4 regions of the Nonomuraea sp. NPDC050394 genome follow, and region 1 is predicted to be linked to each of the others. Evidence: riboswitches for the same ligand, from Rfam matches in the RefSeq annotation. Region 1 holds a riboswitch; each other region holds the start of a gene.
The links. A riboswitch is a leader RNA that binds a small molecule or an ion and turns the genes downstream of it on or off. The one in region 1 is predicted to bind cobalamin.
Positions count from the first base shown of each region.

Region 2: it holds a riboswitch for cobalamin, as region 1 does, so the genes downstream of both, ACIBKY_RS44175 (ABC transporter substrate-binding protein) here and ACIBKY_RS54860 (ribonucleoside-diphosphate reductase subunit alpha) in region 1, are expected to answer to the same signal.
Region 3: it holds a riboswitch for cobalamin, as region 1 does, so the genes downstream of both, ACIBKY_RS26630 (aldehyde dehydrogenase family protein) here and ACIBKY_RS54860 (ribonucleoside-diphosphate reductase subunit alpha) in region 1, are expected to answer to the same signal.
Region 4: it holds a riboswitch for cobalamin, as region 1 does, so the genes downstream of both, ACIBKY_RS14575 (ribonucleoside-diphosphate reductase subunit alpha) here and ACIBKY_RS54860 (ribonucleoside-diphosphate reductase subunit alpha) in region 1, are expected to answer to the same signal.

Region 1 is NZ_JBITIO010000035.1:21,956-27,288, reverse strand. Features, by position in the region: gene ACIBKY_RS54860 (ribonucleoside-diphosphate reductase subunit alpha) at 1-1,154, opposite strand, end outside; cobalamin riboswitch at 1,339-1,545, opposite strand; gene ACIBKY_RS54855 (bifunctional 2-methylcitrate synthase/citrate synthase) at 1,597-2,685, opposite strand; gene prpB (methylisocitrate lyase) at 2,682-3,587, opposite strand; gene ACIBKY_RS54845 (MmgE/PrpD family protein) at 3,587-5,077, opposite strand; gene ACIBKY_RS54840 (short-chain fatty acyl-CoA regulator family protein) at 5,220-5,333, shown strand, end outside.
Region 2 is NZ_JBITIO010000016.1:160,780-166,112, forward strand. Features, by position in the region: gene ACIBKY_RS44170 (iron chelate uptake ABC transporter family permease subunit) at 1-743, opposite strand, end outside; gene ACIBKY_RS44175 (ABC transporter substrate-binding protein) at 740-1,927, opposite strand; cobalamin riboswitch at 2,062-2,257, opposite strand; cobalamin riboswitch at 2,284-2,410, shown strand; gene ACIBKY_RS44180 (hypothetical protein) at 2,557-3,609, shown strand; gene ACIBKY_RS44185 ((2Fe-2S) ferredoxin domain-containing protein) at 3,671-4,042, shown strand; gene ACIBKY_RS44190 (hypothetical protein) at 4,162-4,710, shown strand; gene ACIBKY_RS44195 (metal ABC transporter ATP-binding protein) at 4,853-5,333, shown strand, end outside.
Region 3 is NZ_JBITIO010000006.1:626,059-631,391, reverse strand. Features, by position in the region: partial or broken gene ACIBKY_RS26635 (5-methyltetrahydropteroyltriglutamate--homocysteine S-methyltransferase) at 1-758, opposite strand, end outside; cobalamin riboswitch at 903-1,080, opposite strand; cobalamin riboswitch at 1,143-1,292, shown strand; partial or broken gene ACIBKY_RS26630 (aldehyde dehydrogenase family protein) at 1,331-1,531, shown strand; partial or broken gene ACIBKY_RS26625 (enoyl-CoA hydratase) at 1,545-1,643, shown strand; gene ACIBKY_RS26620 (hypothetical protein) at 1,707-2,690, opposite strand; gene mltG (endolytic transglycosylase MltG) at 2,999-3,871, opposite strand; gene ACIBKY_RS26610 (SigE family RNA polymerase sigma factor) at 3,868-4,380, opposite strand; gene ACIBKY_RS26605 (TetR/AcrR family transcriptional regulator) at 4,445-5,158, opposite strand; gene ACIBKY_RS26600 (MFS transporter) at 5,212-5,333, shown strand, end outside.
Region 4 is NZ_JBITIO010000003.1:316,713-322,045, forward strand. Features, by position in the region: gene ACIBKY_RS14570 (ribonucleotide-diphosphate reductase subunit beta) at 1-835, opposite strand, end outside; gene ACIBKY_RS14575 (ribonucleoside-diphosphate reductase subunit alpha) at 856-3,078, opposite strand; cobalamin riboswitch at 3,191-3,392, opposite strand; gene ACIBKY_RS14580 (Bug family tripartite tricarboxylate transporter substrate binding protein) at 3,417-4,343, opposite strand; gene ACIBKY_RS14585 (ArsR/SmtB family transcription factor) at 4,429-4,998, opposite strand; gene ACIBKY_RS14590 (alpha/beta hydrolase) at 5,079-5,333, shown strand, end outside.

The DNA of each region.
Region 1 (5,333 bases):
GCCTTGACCTGGCGCACGTAGCGTCCCGCCTGCTCGGCTGCCCGGTAGGCGTCCTCGAACGCCTCGCCCCACAGGTCGGGCAGCTCGGGGACCTCGTTGGGGTCGAACAACGACCACATCGCGTCGGCCTCGACCCGGCGCATGAACTCGTCGGGGATCCAGTTGGCCAGGTTCAGGTTGTGGGTACGGCGGGCGTCCTCGCCGGTGTTGTCGCGCAGCTCCAGAAACTCCTCGACGTCCGGGTGCCAGGGCTCCAGGTAGACGCAGGCGGCGCCCTTGCGCCGGCCGCCCTGGTTGACCGCCGCGACCGAGGAGTCGAGGGTGCGCAGCCACGGCACGATGCCGTTGGAGTGGCCGTTGGTGCCGCGGATCAGCGCGCCCCGCGAGCGCACCCGGCTCCACGCGATGCCGATGCCTCCGGCGAACTTCGACAGCCGCGCGACCTGTGCGTAGCGGTCGTAGATGCTCTCCAGCTCGTCCTTGGGCGAGTCGACCAGGTAGCACGAGGACATCTGGGTGTGCACGGTGCCCGAGTTGAACAGCGTGGGCGAGCTGGGCAGGTAGGCCAGCGACGACATCAGCCGGTAGAAGCCGATCGCCTCGGTCGGGCTCTGGGCCAGGCCGCAGGCCACGCGCAGCAGCCAGTACTGCGGCGTCTCGACCACCAGCCGGTTGGTCGGGTGGCGCAGCAGGTAGCGGTCGTAGACGGTCCGCAGGCCGAAGTACTCGAAGCGCAGGTCGGCCGACGGGTCGATGGCGTCGTCGAGCTTGCGGGCGTTGGCCGCGACGAAGGCGGCGGTCTCGTCGCCGATGAGCCCTTCGGCGTGGCCGAGCCGGATGGCCTGGCTGAAGGAGGCCACCCCCTGGCCGCGTACTTCCTTGTCGATGTAGCCCGACAGCAGGCGGGCGGCCAGGCGGGAGTACTGCGGCTCCTCGCCGATCATCTCGGCAGCGGTCTGGATCGACAGGCGGTCCAGCTCGGCGGTCGTCGCGCCGTCGTACAGGCCGCTGATGGTCTTGGTGGCAACACGCAGCGGATCGACGTCGGTCAGGTCGTCGGCCCAGCGCTCCACCGCTTTGACGATCTTGTTGACGTCGACGGGCTCGGCGTTGCCGTTGCGCTTGCGCACGTGCATCTGCGTGCGCCTGGGCACGGGTTGATCCCCCCGCGTACTGGTCAGGTCCGTTACTGGGTCCCCGGTGACCGTCACAGCTCTCTCCTCGCGAACTCGGTCGTGAACCGAAGGTCGCGCGGAAAGGCTCCCGGCAAGGACGTCGCACAGCCCTCGCGCCGGTGCCGTCAGCCGTCCCGCGCGGCCTTCGGAGCGGCCGCGCGCACCCGCGCGCGGCACGGCCGGCAGGTCTTCGGACTCGTGGGCGTGACGCTTGTCCCTACTGGCCGTCGCTTCCCGGGCACGGTGGCCCAGTGCGTGTGACGGCGGTCGTTCCCACTTACCGCTGCGGGGCAGTCCCGGATTCTCACCGGGTTCCCTCTTGCCTCGGCCGCTCTGGCTGAGCGGCCGAACCGATCGCAAGGGACACCATATATAGGGTCGATCAGAAAGTCACACCCCACATCTCGTGTTGAGAGATGAGTCACGAGAGATGGCGCTCCACCGGACCGATGTAGGAGCTGAGGGGGCGGATGAGGGAGTTCGCGGAGAGCTGCTCAGCTATGTGGGCACTCCAGCCGGTGATGCGGGACATGACGAAGATGGGAGTGAAGGTGGGGATGTCGAACCCCATCAGGTGGTACGCCGGGCCGGTCGGATAGTCCAGATTGGGATGGATTCCCTTGGTGCGTGCCATCGCGCCGGCGAGAGCGTCGTACCGTGTCATGAGCTCGTCCGCCTCCCGCAGCCTGGCCAGCTCGCGCAGGGCGGCCTCCATGGTCGGCACGCGCGAGTCACCGTGCTTGTAGACGCGGTGGCCGAAGCCCATGATCTTCCGCCCGTCGGCCAGGGCCTGCTTCAGCCATGACTCGGGGTCGTCCATGCCGGCGAACATGTGCATGACGGCCTCGTTGGCGCCGCCGTGCAGCGGGCCCTTGAGCGCGCCGATCGCGGCGGTGACCGCGCTGTAGAGATCGGACAAGGTGGAGGTGACCACGCGGGCGGTGAAGGTGGAGGCGTTGAAGCTGTGCTCGGCGTAGAGGATCAGGGAGATCTCGAAGCAGCGCACCACCTCGGGTTCGGGGATCTCGCCGAAGCACATGTGGAAGAAGTTCTCCGCGAAGCCCAGCCCGGGGTCGGGCTGGATCGGCGCCTGCCCCCGGCGGCGGCGCTGGTCCAGGGCGACGACGGTCGGCAGGCGGGCGAGCAGGTCGAGCGCCGCGCGCGGGTTGGCGCTCGCGTCGTCCTCGCGCGGATCCTCGGCGCCGAGCTGGCTGACGGCCGTGCGCAGCACGTCCATCGGGTGGCAGCTCTCCGGCAGCCGCGCCAGCACGTCCAGCGTCGTCCGGGAGAGGGTACGGCGGGCCCGCTCGGCCGCCCGGAACTCCCTGAGCTGCCCCTGGTCGGGCAGTTCGCCCTGCCAGAGCAGGTAGGCGACCTGCTCGAAGCTGCAGACGGCGGCCAGTTCCTGAACCGGGTAGCCGCGGTAGGTGAGGGAGTTGGTCTCCGGGTTGACCATGGAGATCGCGGTCGTGTCCGCGACCACGCCCGCCAGGCCCTTGCTGATCGTCATCGGTCCTCCCGGTAGCCGTGGGTGAGCACGCCGGCGTCGAAACTCGCGTAGCCGGAGTAGTCCAGCAGGTCGTACAGCTCGCCCCTGGTCTGCATGCGATCGACCAGCTTCGCCTGCGTGCCGTCCGCGTCGATGGCGCGCAGCGCCTCGGTGACCGTGCCCATGGCCAGGCGGAACAGGGTCACCGGGTAGATGACCACGTTGACGCCGAGGTCGCGCAGGGTCGTGGTGGTGAGCAGCGTCGACTGCCCGAACTCGGTCATGTTGGCCAGCAGCGGCACGTCGACCGCCTTGCGCAGGGCCTCGAACTCGGCCGCGTTCGCCAGCGCCTCGGGGAAGATCAGGTCGGCTCCGGCGTCGGCGAACGCCTTGGCCCGCTCGATCGTGGCGCCCAGGCCCTCGGTGGTGCGCACGTCCGTGCGGGCGCAGATGACGAATCCGGGGTCGCGCCGGGCGTCCACGGCGGCGCGCAGGCGACGCAGCATGTCGGGCAGGGGGCTGATCGTCTTGCCGTCGAGGTGACCGCACCGTTTGGGGTTGACCTGGTCCTCCAGGTGACATCCCGCCACGCCGGCGTCCTCGAGGACCTGGATGGTCCTGGCCGCGTTCATCGGCTCGCCGAAGCCGGTGTCGGCGTCGACCAGGGTGGGCAGCTCGGTGACGCGGGCGATGGCCTGCGAGCGCCCGGCGACCTCGGTGAGCGTGGTCAGGCCGATGTCGGGCAGGGCCAGGTCGGCCGAGAGCACGGCGCCGGAGACGTAGACGCCGTCGAAGCCGGCCTGCTCGACGGCGCGGGCCACCAGCGGGCTAAAGGCTCCGGGCAGTCGCAGCAGTTCGCCGCCGGCCAGCCCGTCGCGGAGCGCGCGGCGTTTGTCCTGCGGGGTGTGGCGGGAGTGCAGCATCAGAAGATCCCCTTGGTGGCGGGCGCGGGGTCGATGCCCGCCTTGAGATTCAGGGCGGCCACCTCGGCGGCGGTCAGCAGGGGAAGGCGTTCGGCCAGGCCGAGATAGCGGTCCTGCTCGGCTTCCGTGACCACGCCCGAGGCCAGGGTGCGGAACTTGGCCAGGTAGTCGGCGCGGGCGAACGGGTGTGCCCCGTCCGGGTGCGCGTCGGCGACCGCGCGTGACTCCTCGACCGTGCTGCCGTCGGCCAGCTCGACGACGACCCGGCCGCCGAACGCGCGCCGTTCCGGGTGGTGGTAGAGGGCGGTCCACTCGGGGTCCTCGACCGTGGCGATCTTGTTCCAGAGCTCGACGGTGTCGGCGCGGCCGGCCCGCTCGGGCAGGTACGACGCGACGTGGTGCCAGACCCCGTCCTGGAGGGCGACGGCGAAGATGTAGGGCAGCGAGTGATCCAGCGTCTCCCGGCTGGCGTGCGGATCGTACTTCTGCGGGTCGCCGGCGCCGCTGCCGATCACGTGGTGGGTGTGGTGGCTGGTGTGGATGGTGACCCGCTCCACCTTGGCCGGGTCGCCGATCCGCGCGCGCAGGTCGATGGCCAGGTCGATGAGGGCCTGGGCCTGGTATTCGGCCGAGTGCGCCTTGGTGTAGGTGCGCAGGATGCCGCGCGCCTGCTCGCCCGGCTCGGGCAGCTCCACCTGGTACTCGGCCGAGGGCCCCGACAGCATCCGGGCGATGACGCCGTCCTCGCCCTCGTAGATCGGCGCCGGCGCGCCCTGGCCGCGCATCGCCCGGTCCACCGCCTCGATCGCGACCTTCCCGGCGAAGGCCGGGGCGTACGCCTTCCATGAGGAGATCTCGCCCTTGCGTGACTGCCGGGTGGCGGTCGTGGTGTGCAGCGCCTGGCCGATGGCGTGGTAGATCGTCTCGGTGGGCAGGCCGAGCAGCGTGCCGATCCCGGCCGCCGCGGAGGGGCCGAGGTGGGCGACGTGGTCGATCTTGTGCTCGTGCAGGCAGATGCCGCCGACCAGCGCCACCTGGACCTCGTAGGCGACCGCGAGGGCACGCGTCAGCTCCGCGCCGGTCCGCCCGGTGTGCTGGGCCACCGCCAGGATCGGCGGGATGTTGTCGGCCGGGTGCGAGTAGTCGGCGGCCAGGAACGTGTCGTGGAAGTCCAGCTCGCGTACGGCGACGCCGTTCGCCCATGCCGCCCACTCCGGCGACACGCGAACGTCGTCCACTCCGAGGATCCCGGCCCCGCCCGAGGCCGCCGGGTGCGCGAGCGCCTGGTCCCTGGCCGCGGCCACCGGCGCGCGGCGCAGCGACGCGGCGGCCACAGCGGCGTTGTCGACCACCCTGTTCGCGATCATCTCGGCGATGTCCGGGTCGGGCGCCGGGGCGCGTGCGGCCAGGTCGGCGAGCTTCCAGGCCAGTTGCTCCTGGACCGGCAGCCGGTCGGCGCTGGGGCTGACACGGACGACATGGGTGATCATCTGACTCCTTTGCGAAGGGGTTTCCTGTCAGCATCACCAGCGGCCGCTGCGCCGGGCCAGCCCCGTCATCTGCGAAGTTTCGCGAAGTACCCGACCGGCTTTGCGAAGGTTGCGAAGCCGGGACTTCGCATAGGCTGTCCTCATGGGCAAGATCTTCGTGGGACCGAGGCTGAGGGCCCTGCGCCGCGACCGGAAGATCAGCCAGGTCCATCTCGCGGAGCTGCTCGGCATCTCGGCCAGCTACCTCAACCAGATC
Region 2 (5,333 bases), on a different contig from region 1:
ATCGTCCGCGCGTAGTTCTCGCCCAGCAGCAGCGCGTTCAGCGGCTTGACCCCGGCGAGCGCGAGGCCCAGCCCGGCCGCGCACACCGGCCCGAACAGGGCGAGATCCGCCCATGTCGTCCCGGCGAAGCTGCCCAGGCCCCAGCTGATGAACTGCTGGGCCCGCTGCGGGTCGGTGTAGACCAGCAGGAGCGTGATGACCGAGGTGGCCGCCGAGCCGACCATCACCCCGACGACCAGCAGCGTCACCACCGAGCGTACCCGCCGCGACAACGCCAGGACGAGCGCCAGCACCGCCCCCGCGCCCGCCGACGCCGCGACCACCACGCCCGCGCGGCCCAGTCCGGAGACCCCGGCGGTGAACGTGCCGACCGTGCCGCCCAGGCCCACGATGATCAGCGCGACACCGAGGCTCGCGCCCGAGCTCACGCCCAGGATGTACGGCTCGGCCAGCGGGTTGCGGAACATCGTCTGCATCTGGACCCCGGCCGCCGCCAGCGCCGCCCCGGCCAGCGCGGCGGTGATGGCGCGCGGCAGCCGTACCGTCCAGATGATCTCCCGGACGCCCGGGTCGACGCCCGGGTCGCCCGCCAGCGCGGACAGCGCGGCGTCCAGCGGGATGGAGGTGGACCCCAGCGTGACCGCCAGCGCGAACGCGGCGGGAACGCCGAGCGTGAGCGCGCCCAGGACCAGGCTCCGGCGGCGGTAGGCCGCCGGAGCCGCGGACAGGGTGAGGGCGGTCACCTGGTCAGCTTCTGGTAGAAGGCGAACTCGTGCCCCGGCGCGAGGTCCGGGTGCAGGATGGCGACCAGATCGCCGAGGATGAGGTCGGGCCGGGCGACGCCGCGCTCGAAGAAGTCGTTGCCGCCGCCGGGGCCCAGGGTCTTGTTCGAGGACCACACCTGGCCGGCGCCGAAGGCGTCGAACTTGGCATAGCGGGCGTCGGCCTTCTCCACGTCGGCCAGGCTCTTCCATTCGTTGACCGTGGCCAGCCAGACCTTGGCGTCCTTGGCTTCGGCCAGCACGGCCTCCAGGTCGAGCGTGGTGCTGCCCGGGCCCGAAGTGCCGGCCCAGGCGTAGGTGCCGCCCGCGTCCTTGATCAGCGTGGCGACGTAGCTTCCTCCGTTGGGTACCGACCACTGGCCCTGGTACATCTGGCCCGGCAGCACCGGCACCGCCGTGGCCGCCTTCGCCTTGTCCGCCAGGGACCGGTAGTCGCCCTCGACCTTGTCGAACACCTGGCCGGCCTGCTGTTCCGTGCCGGTCAGGGCGGCCATCAGCTTGATCCACTCGGCGCGGCCCAGCGGGGTGGCCTCCAGCCACTCGGCGTTGGCGACGACCTTGATCCCGGCCTGCCGGAGCGGGCCGTATGCCTTGTCCTCGGTGCCGCCGGTCATGAGCACGCCCGGCCTGGCGGCGATGACCTTCTCGGTGTCGATCTCCTGGCCCTTGGCGTACTCGGTGATCGCGCCCGCCTTCACCTTCTCCAGCACCTGCGCCGAGGTGATGAAGCCCGCCGAGGCCACGCCCTTGAGCCGGTCCAGCACGCCCAGGCCGGTGACGAACGGCAGGTGCGTGGTCGAGGCCGAGTACAAGGACTCGATCGGCGTCTCGACCACGGTCGCGCCCGCCACCTTCGGGTCAGGGGTGCCGCAGCGCAGCAGCACGTACGTCTCCGGCTTGGCGCCGGGCGCCGGCTGCTTGACGGTGATCGTCTGGTAGTGCTTGGCGTAGGTCAGGGTGAAGTTGGCAGCGTGCCTGAGCGTCTGCTTGACCGGGAAGTAGTCCTTGGCCGGGTCGTAGGAGGTGACGCACCTGCCTTCGGCCGACGTCGGAGTCGCCGGTGTCACCGCGCCGCCGCAGGCGCCGGTGAGTAACAGGGACAGCAGCAGCGCACCGCCGGTGAGCGGGCGGGAAAAACCCTTCATCCATAATCTCCGGGAGAAGGCCGGGGCCACCGTTCCTCGACGGCGCCCTCGGCGGACGGCGGGACCGGATCACCACGAGACGACCTGCGGGCACGCGCACGGCCACCGTCCTCTCTCGGGGAGATCCGCCCCAGTTCGTGAGGAGGCGACCGCGTGAGTCTCCTGACTCCCGGGTCATCGCTCTCCCGGCCTTCCCACCCTCGCGGGCAGTGGCTTGATCGGGTTCGCTCACCGGTCACAGTGGCGGGACCGTACCGGAATCACACCGGTTTCCTCGTCCGCGTTCGCCTTCGGGATCCATCGTGACATACACCCCGCACCCTGATAATGATGGCTGGGTAAAGGCGAGCGCGGACTGAGGAAGCCGGTGCGAATCCGGCGCGGTCCCGCCACTGTGATCGGCGAGCGGATCCCCACGACGCCACCGCCCCAGACCGGGGTGGGAAGGCGGGGACGAGCATCGACCCGAGAGCCAGGAGACTCACGCGCTCGCCTCCTCGACGACCTGGGGCGGATCTCCCCGGAGAGGAGCGGAGCGTGGCGCCTACGACAGCGCACCCTCCATGTAGTACTCCCACCGGCATGCCCCGGGCGATATGTCCGTGTCCGAGGCAAGAACGGGGAGAGTAATGCGCTTAGTACGTCGATCATTCCTGTCCGTCGCGGCCGTGGCCGTCATGGCCACGTTCGCCGCCCCCACCGCTCAGGCCGCCGAGGCGCCTGAGACCCTCGTCCTCACGCTCACGCCCACCCCCATCGGCCAGCTACGGCAGGCGCTGGAGATCACGACGTCCGTCGGGCGGACCGCGGCCGGGTACGGCCTGGAGGTTCTCGGCGGCGATCAGGGCGAGTTCCGCGGCGGCTACCTGGCCACCGAAGGCAGCGTGGCCCGCGCCCTCGACAAGTTCGAGGAGACCTGGAACCTCAGCGGGCGCAAGCCGCTGTACGTGGACGCGCTGCGCGTCCCCGCCGCGGACGCCGCCCCGATCGCGGGCGCGCTCAAGGGGTACGTCACCGCGCGGACCGCCGCCCCCGCGGCCACCCCGGTCGCGATCGTCGACGGCAAGGTGAGCGAAGTCCGTCCACGCCCGATGAGCGCCGCGGCCGCGGCCGAACTGGACGTGCCCGACCGGGGCATGACGCTGGCGCTGAACCAGCAGGGCCACCGCGGCATCCGCCACTCCTTCTTCGGCCTCAGCAACAGCAACGGCGCCTACGGCTCCGGCCACAGCTTCTACGCCTACGAGCACGACACCAAGGTGCTGTCGGTCAACGGCGGCTGCAACGACAACGACTTCTGGATCCTTCGCCACGGCGGCCTGGGATGGTCCAGCAACCTGCCCGGCGCCTACTTCGACACCAACGCCAGCGACCCCTGCAACACCCAGGACATGACCGTCGGCTCCTGGAACGCCCACCAGCTCAACGGCGGCACCACCTACACCGTCGACACCTGGGGCGGCCATGGCGGCGCCGTCATCTCCCACATGAACCTCACCGCGCAGGCGTTGCGTATCAAGCGAGAGAGCCCCAACTGCAGTGGCGACGAACCCAAGCCGTGGTGCGTCGGCGTCGACTTCCCCAACCCGATCGGGCGCAGCGTCCGCCTGATCTCCCTCAACCCGGTCATGATCCCCGCCTGCTACACCTGGCGGGCCGGAGGCGGCGGCGAACGCTGCTGATCGCGCCATCGATGAGCCGGCGGGCGCGTGCGGCGCGCCCGCCGTTGCGTGGAAGGAACCCGTGAAAAGGATCACCGTGTGCCGGGACTGCTGCTGCGGGAGCGTGCGGAAGGTGCCCGCGCTCGACCACGATCGGCAGATCAGTGAGCTGGCGAAGGTCGCCGATGTCCGTGTCACCGACTGCCTGGACGTGTGCGACCAGGCCAATGTCGTCATCGTGCAGCCGACACCTCAGGGACGTGCGGCCGGTGGCCGTCCGGTGTGGCTGGCCCTGGTCAACGACGAGGCCGCCACCGCCGACGTGGCCGCGTGGATCGACGCCGGCGGTCCCGGGCTGGTCCCCCTGCCGCCGATCCTCGAACTGCACCGGTTCGCCCCGCCCCGCCGGCTGCGGCCACGCGATCAGCTTCCGATCGTGAGCGGCCCCCGATGAGTGTTCGTGGTCTCCGGCAACCCGCCGGTGGCGCGTACCTTCCTGAAGCGTTCGAGGAACCCGCGACGCCGCTCACCGGCGGGGTTCTCACCCGTGAATCCGCCTGACAGGATAGGGCCGTGACTCCGGTTCTCCGCGTGATCCGCGCGGCCGCCTTCGCGGCGGTCTGCGTGCTGGTCTCCGCCGGTGGTCACGCGTTCGCGGGCGGCGGCCTCATCTCGCTGCCCGCGCTGCTGCTCGGGTTCGCCGCGCCGTACCTGCTCGCGCTGGCGGTCAACGGGTGTGAGCGGTCGCGGGAGAGCCTGCTCGCCGCGACCGTGGTCGTGCAGCTCGTCCTGCACCAGGTGTTCGCGCGGGTCGCTCCCGCCGCGGAGGTCGAGACCGGGCACGGCGGTCATCTGAACGTCGGCATGATCCTGGTCCACCTCATGCTGGCGTTGCTGAGCGGATGGTGGCTGCACCAGGGCGAGAGCGCGATGTGGACCGCGCTGCGGCTCTGGGCGGCCGCGCCGCTGCGCCTGCTGCTGTGGCTCACACCGGTTCCGGTGGAGACCGGGGCCGGGCTGTGGGAGGTCGTGCCGTGGGTGCGGACCGGCCCGTGGCGCTCGGCGGCGTTCACGAAGGCGGTTCACCGCCGCGGGCCGCCGGCCCTCCGCCGCGCCGTATGACGGCGCCCTGAGGTCATCTGGCATGCGTCGCCCCAGGTAGGGCCACGCGTCATCTCCTTGTACCCGGCCGCCGTGAGCGCGGTCCGGGCTCCTCCTCATGGAGTTCTCTCATGTTCCATCCCCCTGCGTGGGGGTGGCTCGCGTGACGACGTTGACGTTGTCGTCCGTGAGCTGCCGCCACGGCGGGCTGACGGCTGTCAGCGAGGTCGACCTCGCCCTCGCTCCGGGTGAGCACCTGGCCGTCACCGGCACCAACGGCTCGGGCAAGAGCACGCTGTTACGCGCCGTTCTCGGCCTGCACCGCGACGTCACCGGCCGCATCGAGGTGTACGGCGAGCAGGCCCGCACCCAGGCCGACTGGCGGCGGCGCCGGGCCGAGGTGGCCTGGATCCCGCAGCGGCAGGCGGCGGGCCGCTTCCCGCTGCTGGTCGGCGAGCTCCTCGACAGCGGCAGGGACGGCGCGCACGCCCGGCGGGCGGCCACCGACCTGGGCGTCGGTGAGCTGCTCGACCGCCCCCTGTCCACCCTGTCCGGCGGCCAGCTCCAGCGCGCCTACCTCGCCAGGGCCCTCGGGCAGGTGGCCGCGGGCGCCCGGCTGCTGCTGGCCGACGAGCCCACGGCGG
Region 3 (5,333 bases), on a different contig from region 1:
GCGCCGAGACGGTCGAAGTAGCTGGTCACCAGGATCCTGGGCCGCCGGGTCAGTCCGCCGAGATGGGCGTAGGCGGTGGCGACGGCGTCGAGTACCTCCTGCGGCTGGTCCTGGACCAGGGCGGGCTCGTCGAACTGCACCCAATCGGCGCCCGCCGCCTGCAGCGACGCCAGGATCTCGGCGTACACGGGCAGCAGCCGTTCCAGCAGCGACAGCGGTTCGAAGCCGGGGTCGACGCCTGGGGCGGGCTTGGACAGCAGCAGGTAGGTGACGGGGCCGACCAGGACCGGGCGCGGGTTGTGGCCCTGCAGCAGGGCCTCGGTCAGCTCGGCGGCCTGCTTGCCGGGGTTGGCGGTGAACTCGGTGTCGGGGCCGAGCTCGGGAACCAGGTAGTGGTAGTTGGTGTCGAACCACTTGGTCATCTCCAGCGGCGCGACGTCCTGGGTGCCGCGTGCCATGGCGAAGTAGCCGGCCAGCGGGTCGGCCTCCACGGCCACCCGGTGGCGCTCGGGGATCGCGCCGACCATGACGGTGGTGTCCAGCACGTGGTCGTACAGCGAGAAGTCGCCGGAAGGGACTTCGCCGAGGCCGGCGTCGGTGAGCTCGCGCCAGGCGGCACGGCGCAGGCCGGCCGCGGCGGCTTCCAGTTCGGTGGCGCTGATCTTCCCGGCCCAGTAGCCTTCGACGGCCTTCTTCAGTTCGCGGCCGGGTCCCTGGCGGGGGTAGCCGTACACGGTGGCGAGCGAACGCTCGGTCACGGAACTCTCCTTCGCGAGTCACGAGGAACATCCCCGGCGTTCGAGCGAAGGCACGGCCCAGGCGCGGGCACACTCCTGGCCCGCGTGGTCGCCCAGCCCTCCCTCGAGGCCGTCCGATGCACCGCGCGCGGGGTGCGCGCGGGCAGTGGCAGGTCTTCGGACTCGTGGGCGCGTCGCACCTGCCTACTGGCCGTCGCTTCCCCGGCCCTGGGGGCCGAGTGCTGGTGACGGCGGTCGTTCCCACTCACCGCTGCGGGGCAGTCCCGGATTCGCACCGGGTTCCCTCTTACGACGCCTCGCCTGGCTGGCGGGGCGAACCAACTGCGAGCCCCACCCTAAGCCAATGAAGGCCGGCACTGGACTTACTAGGACGTCCAACTATGTTTCTGCAGGAACGCTCGCGGTGCGGGGAAGCCGGTGTCAATCCGGCACGGTCCCGCCACTGTGACCCGGGGATGTGCGTCATCGCTGGAATGGCCACTGACGTGCGCTGATCCGGGAGTCAGGATACCGGCCGCGGGTTCGGCACGTGTTGTCACGAGGATGGAGCGAACACTCATGGCACCGGAACGGTCCAGGCCAGGGTCCCGCCGGCCACTCCGGACGAGACCAGGGCGGCCATCTCCGACGCCGCCGAAGCCCAGGTGGCCTGGGCGGAGTGGCATCCGCAGCGCCGCGCTCGCGTGCTGCTGAGGTTCCCGCACCTGGTCGAGGCCGAACGCGACACCCTGGCCCGGCTGCTGTCGTCCGAACACGGCAAGACCGGCCGCACCATGGACGCCGAGGAGCACGCTTGCCGAAGGGGTGCGCTTCGAACGCCGCGTCTTCCACGCCACCTTCGCCACGGCGGACCAGAAGGAGGGGATGGCCGCCTTCGCCGAATAGCGCAAACCATCTTTCGTCAACCGGTAGCGACTCCGTGCTCGGCAGGGCCGAGCGGCAGCCGGCTCAACGGCGGTAAGCCCAGATCGTGCCGCCGCGGCCGGAAGGGGTCCCGCCGACCGCCCAGATGGAACCGGTCTCCGGCTGGAGGGCAAGGTCACGGACAGACGCCCTCCGGTCCGGCGGAGCCGGAAAGGCACCCGGTTCGACGCTGTCGGCGCCGAGGTGCAGGAACCTGCTGCCTCCACCCTTGGCGTCGTAGACGACCCAGGCCCCGCCTCTGCCGTCGGGCTCGGCCTGGGCGCGCGGCTGGAAGCCCGGTTCACCACGGACCTCGTACTTCCAGCTGCCCGGATAGCCGGTCAGCAGCAACGTCTCACCGCAGAAGGAGCGGCCGCACGGCCAGGCGACCCAGCCGACCGCCATCACCCGGCCGGTCTCCCCGTCGAACGCGACATCCGTCAACTCCGAGATCTGGCCGGAGCGGGCGGACGGAATCGCCGGAAGGGGCGCCGAACGCCAGGCCGTGCCACTCCAGCGGGCCAGAGCCGCCGTGCCCCGCACCGAGCCCGCCGCCCACCGGCCGTCGAGTCCCTTGACCACGATCGGCGTCCTGACCTTGCGCCACGAAGACCCGACCAGCCGGCGCAGCGTGGACCGTGCCTTCCACCCGGCGGCACCGGCCGAGGGGAACGTGTTGGCGTTCTCGATGACCCACGTGTTCTGCCCGATGGCGTACGCAGCGTCCACCCGGCCGTGGGGCCATCGTTCGACCTGCCAGCGCTTGCCGTTCCATCGGGCGTATCGCGACGCGCCGAAGGCCCAGACCCTGGTGTCGGAGGCCGACGCCAGCCGCTTCACCCGGAAGCCCGGCCCGGTGACACGCTTGAAGGCGGACCGGCCGCCCTTCAACAGCGCGCTCCTCCCGGCGACCCAGACCGCCCCGCCCGGCGTGACCGTCACCGCGTCGTAGGAGTCGCGGCGGTCGTGATGGACGACACTCCACTGACTGGCCGGCGCCTCGGCGTGGGCGGCGACCGGTCCCGTCATGACGAGAAAGGCGACGGCTGCGGCGGTACCGCGGAACAATAGGCCCATACGGGTGAGACGCGCCTTCCGGAGCAAAGGTTGGCCTGCGTGAGGATCAGCTTCTGCACCCGGGCACGGAGCCATCCGGCGGACCCAGGTCATGCCGCGTCCACCGATCAGGATGACTGGACTTCGTCGAAGAGGGCGAGGGCTTCGGTGGGGTCCGGGCTCACGAGGCGTTCGCGGCCGGCGGTCGTGAATTTCGCCCATCCGCCGGCCCGTGCCACATCTGTTCCTCGAAGGCGCGGACGGCCTCGCACGGGGCGCACTCACTCGGCGGCGCGTTCGACGAGCTTGGCGTACTCCTTCTCGGACGTGGCGTACTTCAGGGTGCCGCGCTTCGGGTCGGTGACCACGTAGTAGAGCCAGGTGCCCGCGGCCGGGTGGAGGGCGGCCTTGAGCGCGGCCTCACCGGGGTTGGAGATGGGCCCCGGAGGCAGGCCCGCATAGCGATAGGTGTTGTACGGCGAGCGCAGGTTGATGTCCTTGACCGTGACCTTGGGGCCGTACTTGCCCAGGCCGTAGAGGATGGTGCTGTCGAGTTGCAGCCGCATGCCGCGGGCCAGGCGGTTGTGGATGACGCGGGCCACCTTCGGCATGTCGGCCTCGGTGGGCGACTCGGCCTGGACGAGGCTGGCGATGATGACGACGTCCAAGGGGGCCCGCCGGGAGGCCACGCCGAGCTTGTCCGCCGTCTCGCGGAACCTGGTCACCATCGCGGCCAGGATCTCGGTGGGGGTGGCGGACACGGCGAACCTGTACGTACCGGGGTGGGCGAAGCCCTCCAGCCTGCCCTTCGCGTACGGAGGCAGGCCCAGGGCGCGGCCGTCCTTGGCCGCCCGCGCGAACGACGCCGCGGGCTTGCCGGTCACGCGGGAGAGATTGTCGAACAAGAGGGCGGCCCGCCATCCCTCCTTGATGGTCACGGTGTGCTCCGGACGCACGGCCACGGGCACCTCGGGTGCGAGGGTCCTGACGGCGACCGTGCCGCCCGCGGCCAGGGCGACGACGGCGACCGCGGCGGCCAGGGCGACGCCCCTCCGGCGGGCGGGACGGGGCGGGAGGAAGCGGGCCGGGGGCGGCGGCACCTGCTCGTCCGCCATGTCGGCGAGGGTCTCACGCAGCAGCTTCTCGACGTTCAACGCAACTCCCTCACGGTGCTCAGCTCGGGGGCCGACTTCTTCAGCCGCTCCAGCGATCGGTAGATCTGGCTGCGGACCGAACCCACCCGCACGCCCAGCAGGCGCGCGATCTCGGTCTCCGACTTGTCCTCGAAGTAGCGCAGGACGAGCATGGTCCGCTGCCGGGGCGTCAGCCGGGACAGCGCCGCCCGCATCGTCATGCGCAGGTCCGCCGCCTCGGCGTGCCCGTCGCCTGCCCGGTCGAGCACTCCGTCCGTGCTCACCTCCACGACCCGCGACCGCCGGCGCCACCGGCTCACCTGCTCGTGGTACATGGTGCGGCGGACGTACCCCTCGATGGCCTCGGGGTCGCGCAGGGCGCGCCACCGCGCGGCCGTCTTCGCCAGGGCCGACTGGACGAGGTCCTCGGCGGCGTGCCGGTCGCCGGTCAGCAGGTACGCCGTGCGGAACAACGCGCTCGACCTGTCGATGACGAACTGCCGGAGCGCCGCCTCAAAGCCTGGATCCACCCGTCCTCCTCGTGATGTCACCCACCAAGGACGAGCGAGCGCCACGGAACTATGCCGGAAACCGTCAGGCTCTTGTGAGGCTGTCGAGCATCAGGTTGAGGGTGAAGTCGAATCGCTCGTGTCCGCTGCCGGAGGTGAGCTCGGCGGCGTGGCGTCGGGTGTGCGGGAACTCGTCGGCGGGCAGGGAGCCGAACCGGCGCAGAAGTTCGTCGCGGCTGAGGACCCACTCCTGGCCGGGGTCGGCCTTCCGCCCGTGGAGCAGAGAGATCTCCAGGGTGTAGGCGGCGACATAGAGTGACAGGGCGTCCATGGCCCAGGCCGCGGGCTGGGGCTCGACTCCACCGGCGAGCAGGATCGCCAGGATCGCCTCACTCACGCGCAAGGTGTCCCGGTTGGTGGGGACTGCGGCCAGGGCGGCACGAGAGATGCCTGGATAGCGCAGGTACTGGTCACGGATCTGGGCGTACACCTGCAAGATCTGTTCCCGCCATCGGCCGGGGTCGGGTTCGGGCAGGACGAGTTCGGCGCTGAGCCTGCCGATGATCAGGTCGTCGATGTCGGCCTTGTTGACCACGTGCGCGTACAGCGATGACGGGCTGGTGCCCAGCTCGCCGGTGATGGCGCGGATCGTCAGCGCGTCATAGCCCTGGGTGGCGACCACGTGCAGCGCGGCGTCGACGATGCGCTCGACGGTGAGAGGTTCCCGTCGTGGCTGGGCCGGGGCGGCGCCGGGCTGCAGGTGCCGGGCCGCCCGGCGGGCTTTCGGATCATGGGCCATGTCCCGATTCTACGCTTTGACATGAACTGTGTTCGTCTCATAGAACTAAGTTCATGGCTACTGAACAAAGTTCTTCCGCTGTGGGTTCCCTGGTCCTGCCGCTGCGCCGGGCCTGGCTCGTCCTCGCGGTCGTGGTCATCGCCGACATCATGGACGTGCTGGACTCGACGATCGC
Region 4 (5,333 bases), on a different contig from region 1:
CGTACTCCAGGTACTCGCGCATGTGCTCGACGTTCATGCCGCCGATGCCGTCGCCGCACAGGTCGCGGGCGAAGGCCAGCTCGGCCGCGACCGCCTCCTCGATCATCTGGGTGACCTGCCCGCCCAGCTCGTCGTCGAACAGGTCCGGCTCCTCGTTGCGCACGGTGTCCACCACGCTGAAGGCGAACTCCATGTGCATCGACTCGTCGCGGAAGACCCAGTTGGTGCCGGTGGCCAGGCCGCCGAACAGGCCGCGGGAGCGGAACCAGTACACGTAGGCGAAGGCGCCGTAGAAGAACAGGCCCTCGATGCAGGCGGCGAAGCAGATCAGGTTGAGCAGGAAGGTGCGCCGGTCCTCCCGCGTCTCCAGCCGCTGCAGGCTGGACAGCGAGTCGATCCACCGGAAGCAGAACTCGGCCTTGTCGCGGATGGAGGGGATGTTGTCCACCGCGGCGAACGCCTTGACCCGCTCGTCCGGGTCGGGCAGGTAGGTGTCGAGCAGCGTCAGGTAGAACTGCACGTGCACCGCCTCCTCGAACAGCTGCCTCGACAGGTAGAGGCGCGCCTCGGGGGCGTTGACGTGCTGGTACAGGTTGAGTACCAGGTTGTTGGCCACGATGGAGTCGCCGGTGGCGAAGAAGGCGACCAGGCGGTTGATCAGGTGGCGTTCCTGCGGCGACATCTTGGCCAGGTCGGCCAGGTCGGAGTGCAGGTCCACCTCCTCGACCGTCCACGTGTTGCGGATGGCCGCCCGGTAGCGCTCGTAGAAGTCGGGGTAGCGCATCGGACGGAGCGTCAGGTCCATTCCGGGGTCCAGCAGCATGCTGTGCTTCACGGTTGCTTCGCTTCGCTCTGTCACTGGCACGCCTCGCAGTACTCGGGGTTCTCCAGGGAGCAGGCGACCGCTTCCTGGACGGGGGTCGTCTGGACGGGGGTCGTCTGGACGGGGGTCGTCTGGACGGGGGTCGTCTGGACGGTGGTTGTCTGGACGGTGGTCTGCGCGATCCGGGTGGCCGGTCGTGAGCGCAGGTAATAGGTGGTCTTGATGCCCTTCTTCCAGGCATAGGCGTACATCGAGGAGAGCTTGCCGATGGTGGGCGTGGCCATGAACAGGTTCAGCGACTGCGACTGGTCGATGTACGGCGTGCGTGCCGCCGCCAGGTCGATCAGCGCCTTCTGCGGCAGTTCCCACGCGGTGCGGTAGAGCACCTTCAGCTCATCCGGGATGCCGGGGATGTCCTGGACGGAGCCGTCGGCGCGCTTGATGGCGTCGCGCATGTCCTGCGTCCACAGCCCGCGCTCCTGAAGGTCACGCACCAGATACCGGTTGACCTGCAGAAACTCACCCGACAGCGTCTCGCGCTTGAACACGTTGGACACCTGCGGCTCGATGCACTCGTAGCATCCGGCGATGGAGGCGATCGTCGCCGTCGGCGCGATGGCGATCATGAGCGAGTTGCGCAGCCCGGTCTCGGCGATCCTGGCGCGCAGCGCGTCCCAGCGCTCGGAGGCGCCGACGCCGTAGTGGTCGGGGTGCAGCACGCCCAGGGCGGCGCGGGTGTCGTCGTAGGAGGGGTGCCGGCCCCGCTCGACGGCCAGATCGGAGGAGGTGGCGTAGGCGGCGAGGGCGATCTCCTCGGCGATCCTCGTGGACAGCGCCAGCGCCTCGGGCGAGTCGAACGGCAGCCGCAGCGCGAAGAACACGTCGGCCAGGCTCATGACGCCGAGCCCGATCGGCCGCCACCGCTTGTTCGCCTTCTCCGCCTCGGGCGTCGGGTAGAAGCCCAGGTCGATGGTGCGGTCGAGGAAGCGCACCGCGGTGCGGACGGTGCCGGCCAGCCGCTCCCAGTCCAGGCCGGTGCCGGTGACGTGGGCGGCCAGGTTGACCGAGCCGAGGTTGCAGACGGCGGTCTCGCCGTCGCTGGTCACCTCCAAAATCTCGGTGCACAGGTTGGACAGGTGGATGACGTTCTCCGGCCGGGCCGTCTGGTTGGAGACGCGGTTGGCGGCGTCCTTGAAGGTCATCCAGCCGTTGCCGGTCTGGGCGAGCGTGCGCATCATCCGGCCGTACAGGGTGCGGGCCGGCATCTGCCGCGTGTACAGGCCCTGCTCCTCGGCGGCGCGGTAGGCGGTGTCGAAGGCGTCGCCGTACAGGTCGGTGAGGTGCGGGACCGTCTTGGGGTCGAACAGCGACCACACGCCGTCCGACTCCACCCGGCGCATGAACTCGTCCGGCACCCAGTTGGCGAGGTTCAGGTTGTGGGTACGGCGGGCGTCCTCGCCGGTGTTCTCCCGCAACTCCAGGAACTCCTCGATGTCGGCGTGCCAGGTCTCCAGGTAGACGCAGGCCGCGCCCTTGCGCCGGCCGCCCTGGTTGACGGCGGCCACGGAGGAGTCGAGCGTGCGCAGCCACGGAACGATGCCGTTGGAGTGCCCGTTCGTGCCCTTGATCAGCGATGCGCGCGAGCGGACCCGGGTCCAGGAGATGCCGATGCCACCGGCGTACTTGGACAGGCGGGCGACCTGCCCGTAACGGTCGTAGATGGACTCCAGCTCGTCCCGGGGCGAGTCCAGCAGGAAGCACGACGACAGCTGTGGCCGGCGGGCGCCGGAGTTGAACAACGTGGGAGAAGACGGCAGATAGGACAACGTCGACATCAACGCGTACAGTTCGGCGGCCTCGCCGGCCGTCCGGGACAGGCCGCAGGCGACGCGGAGCATGAAGTGCTGCGGGCGCTCCAGCACTTTGCGGGTCTCGGGGTGGCGCAGCAGGTAGCGGTCGTAGACGGTGCGCAGGCCGAAGTACTCGAACCGCTCGTCGGCATCCGCGTCGATGAGCGCGTCCAGCTGTTCACGATTCTTCCGGACAAAGTCAGCGAGCGCGTCCTGGATCAGCCCGGCCGCGTGCGTGGCGGCAATGGAGTCGGAGAACGTGCGGACGCCGTGGCCCGCCGCCTCGTCGGCGATCTCCTCGGCCAGCAGCCGCGCGGCGACCCGGGAGTTGGCCGGGTCGGCGATCACGCGCGCCGCCGCCTCCTCGATGGCCAGCCGCCGATCCATCTCAACGATCTGCGTCACGTGCAACACTCCTCGCGAGCGAGCTTTCCCCCTGCGAGGGCACGCGAGAGCGCACACGGCAAGTACGGAGATCCCCCGGCCGCGCAGCCCCCGGGCCCTCCCTCGAGGCCCAATGGACAGGACAACCGCTGGCAGGTCTTCGGGCTCGCGGGCGTCTCAACGCGTGAGTCCTACTGGCCGTCGCTTCCCGGACCTGGGTCCAGTGCTGATGACGGCGGTCGTTCCCGCTTACCGCTGCGGGGCAGCCCTGGAATCGCACCAGGTTCCCTTTTGCTCCGCCTCCGGGGAGGCGAACCAGCGACAGTGCAGGATCCTACATCTAGTGGCCGGTCCCGCAACTATCCCCGGTATGTTGTGCTCGGCGTGTCGAGCATGCCGAGTTCACGGAGTACTCTGCGGGTACGGGCGGACTCGGTGGCCAGCCACGTGGCGAAGTCGTCGCCGCTGAGCGGGATGGCCTCCCAGCCCCCGTTGCGGCAGGCCTCGTGCCACGGCGCCGACCGGGTCGCGTCCTCCATCATGCGCACCGCGGCGCCCCGCCGTTCGCCGTCCATCGCGGCGGGCCCGACCACCGCGCACCAGTCGGCGAAGTCGACCCGCACCCCGCATTCCAGAAGCGTGGGGGCATCGATGCCGGGGACCCGGGCGGCCGAGGAGACGGCCAGCGGCCTGATCCGGCCGGAGTCGAGCCGGGCCCGCCAGTCGCGCAGCCGTCCGGTGGCCGCCGCGACCTTGCCGCCCTGCATGGCCGCCGCCACCTCCTGGGCGCCCGGGTAGCCGGTGTAGTCGATCTTCCTGACGTCCACGCCGAGCCCCTGCGCGACCAGGCCGAACAGCAGGTGGTCGGGCTCGCCCAGGGGCCCGCCGGCCAGGTAGGTGCGCTCCGGCTGGGCCAGCAGGTGGGCGGCGAAGGCGTCGAAGTCCCTCAGACGCGAGTTGGCCGGCACCACCAGCACCTCGACGTTGCCGGTGAGCCTGGCCAGCGGCGTGGTGGCGACGTGCATGGGGCGCTGGTCGTTCAGCTCGGCGGCGGCCAGCGCGGGCAGGCCGGTCACGGTGACCGTGGTCGTGCCGCCCGTGCCGGTGGCGGGGTAGCCGGCCCTGCGCAGGGTGCGGTAGAGGGCCTGCGCGACCGGCGCCCATCGCTCGCCGCCGGGGACGACGCCGACGGGACCGAGGCCGTGCGCGCCGCCACCCGCGCCGGCGCATCCGGAGGCACAGGCGGCCAGGCCGAGCCCGAGAGCGAAGAACTGCCGACGCCGCATGATGCCCCTCCCCGAACCCCGATAGACCTCCCATTACATGAGGTTATTGGCAGATCACACGGTGTTACACATCGGGGGGCACTCTTCACGTATCATCGGCCGGCAGCGCGAACATCCTGATGTAGATCGGGCGCGCGTCAGGGGGCGCGTCGTCGGCCGGGTGGCTGTGCTTCCACAGCAGCGCGATGTACTCCTCGAAGAAGGCGTCGAGCCCCTCCTTGGTCATCCGGCCGAACCCCCGCGAGGCCTTCGCCCAGTCGGGGTCGCGCAGGTAGGCGGCCCCGAAGCGGTCCAGCAGCGCGCGGTCCTCGGCCATGCCGATGCGGTAGAACTCCTCCAGTACCGCGCGGTTCTCCGGCGCCACGTCGCGGAAGTTCGGCGTGCGGATGTCGCGCGGTATGTCGGCCTTGCGCCACCAGCGCTCGCGGCCGGTCGAGCGCTCGGGGATCTCCTCGATGAAGCCGTACTTCTCCAGCTGGCGCAGGTGGTAGCTGGTCGTGCCGGTCTTGGCGCCCAGCAGTTCGCCCAGCGTGGTGGAGGTGGCGGGGCCGTGCACGTTGAGGTGCGACAGCATGCGCCTGCGCATCGGATGGGCCAGGGCCTTCAGGCGCTCGTGATCGTCGAGATACAGCGGCGCCTCATCCTCATCCTTCATGAGGAGAGAGCTTAGTCCTGCCGGATGATTTCTGCAGACGTCTCTTTGCCGATATCTCTCTGCAGAGTAGCGTCGGCAGTATGAAGAGGTTAGTGATCATGTTGTTCGCGCTCGTCTGCGCGCCCGTCCCGGCCGTCCCCGCGTTCGCCGACGACGGGCTGACCGTCACCGAGGTGGCCTTCCGCGGCAGCGGCGGGCTTCAGATGCACGGCAGCGTGCTGGTCCCCTCCGGGGCGCGCGGGCCGCTGCCCGGCCTGGTGCTCGTGCACGGATCGGGCGGCGGGACCCCGCGTACGAAGCTGATGACCGAGGCCGAGGCCTTCGCCCGCCAGGGC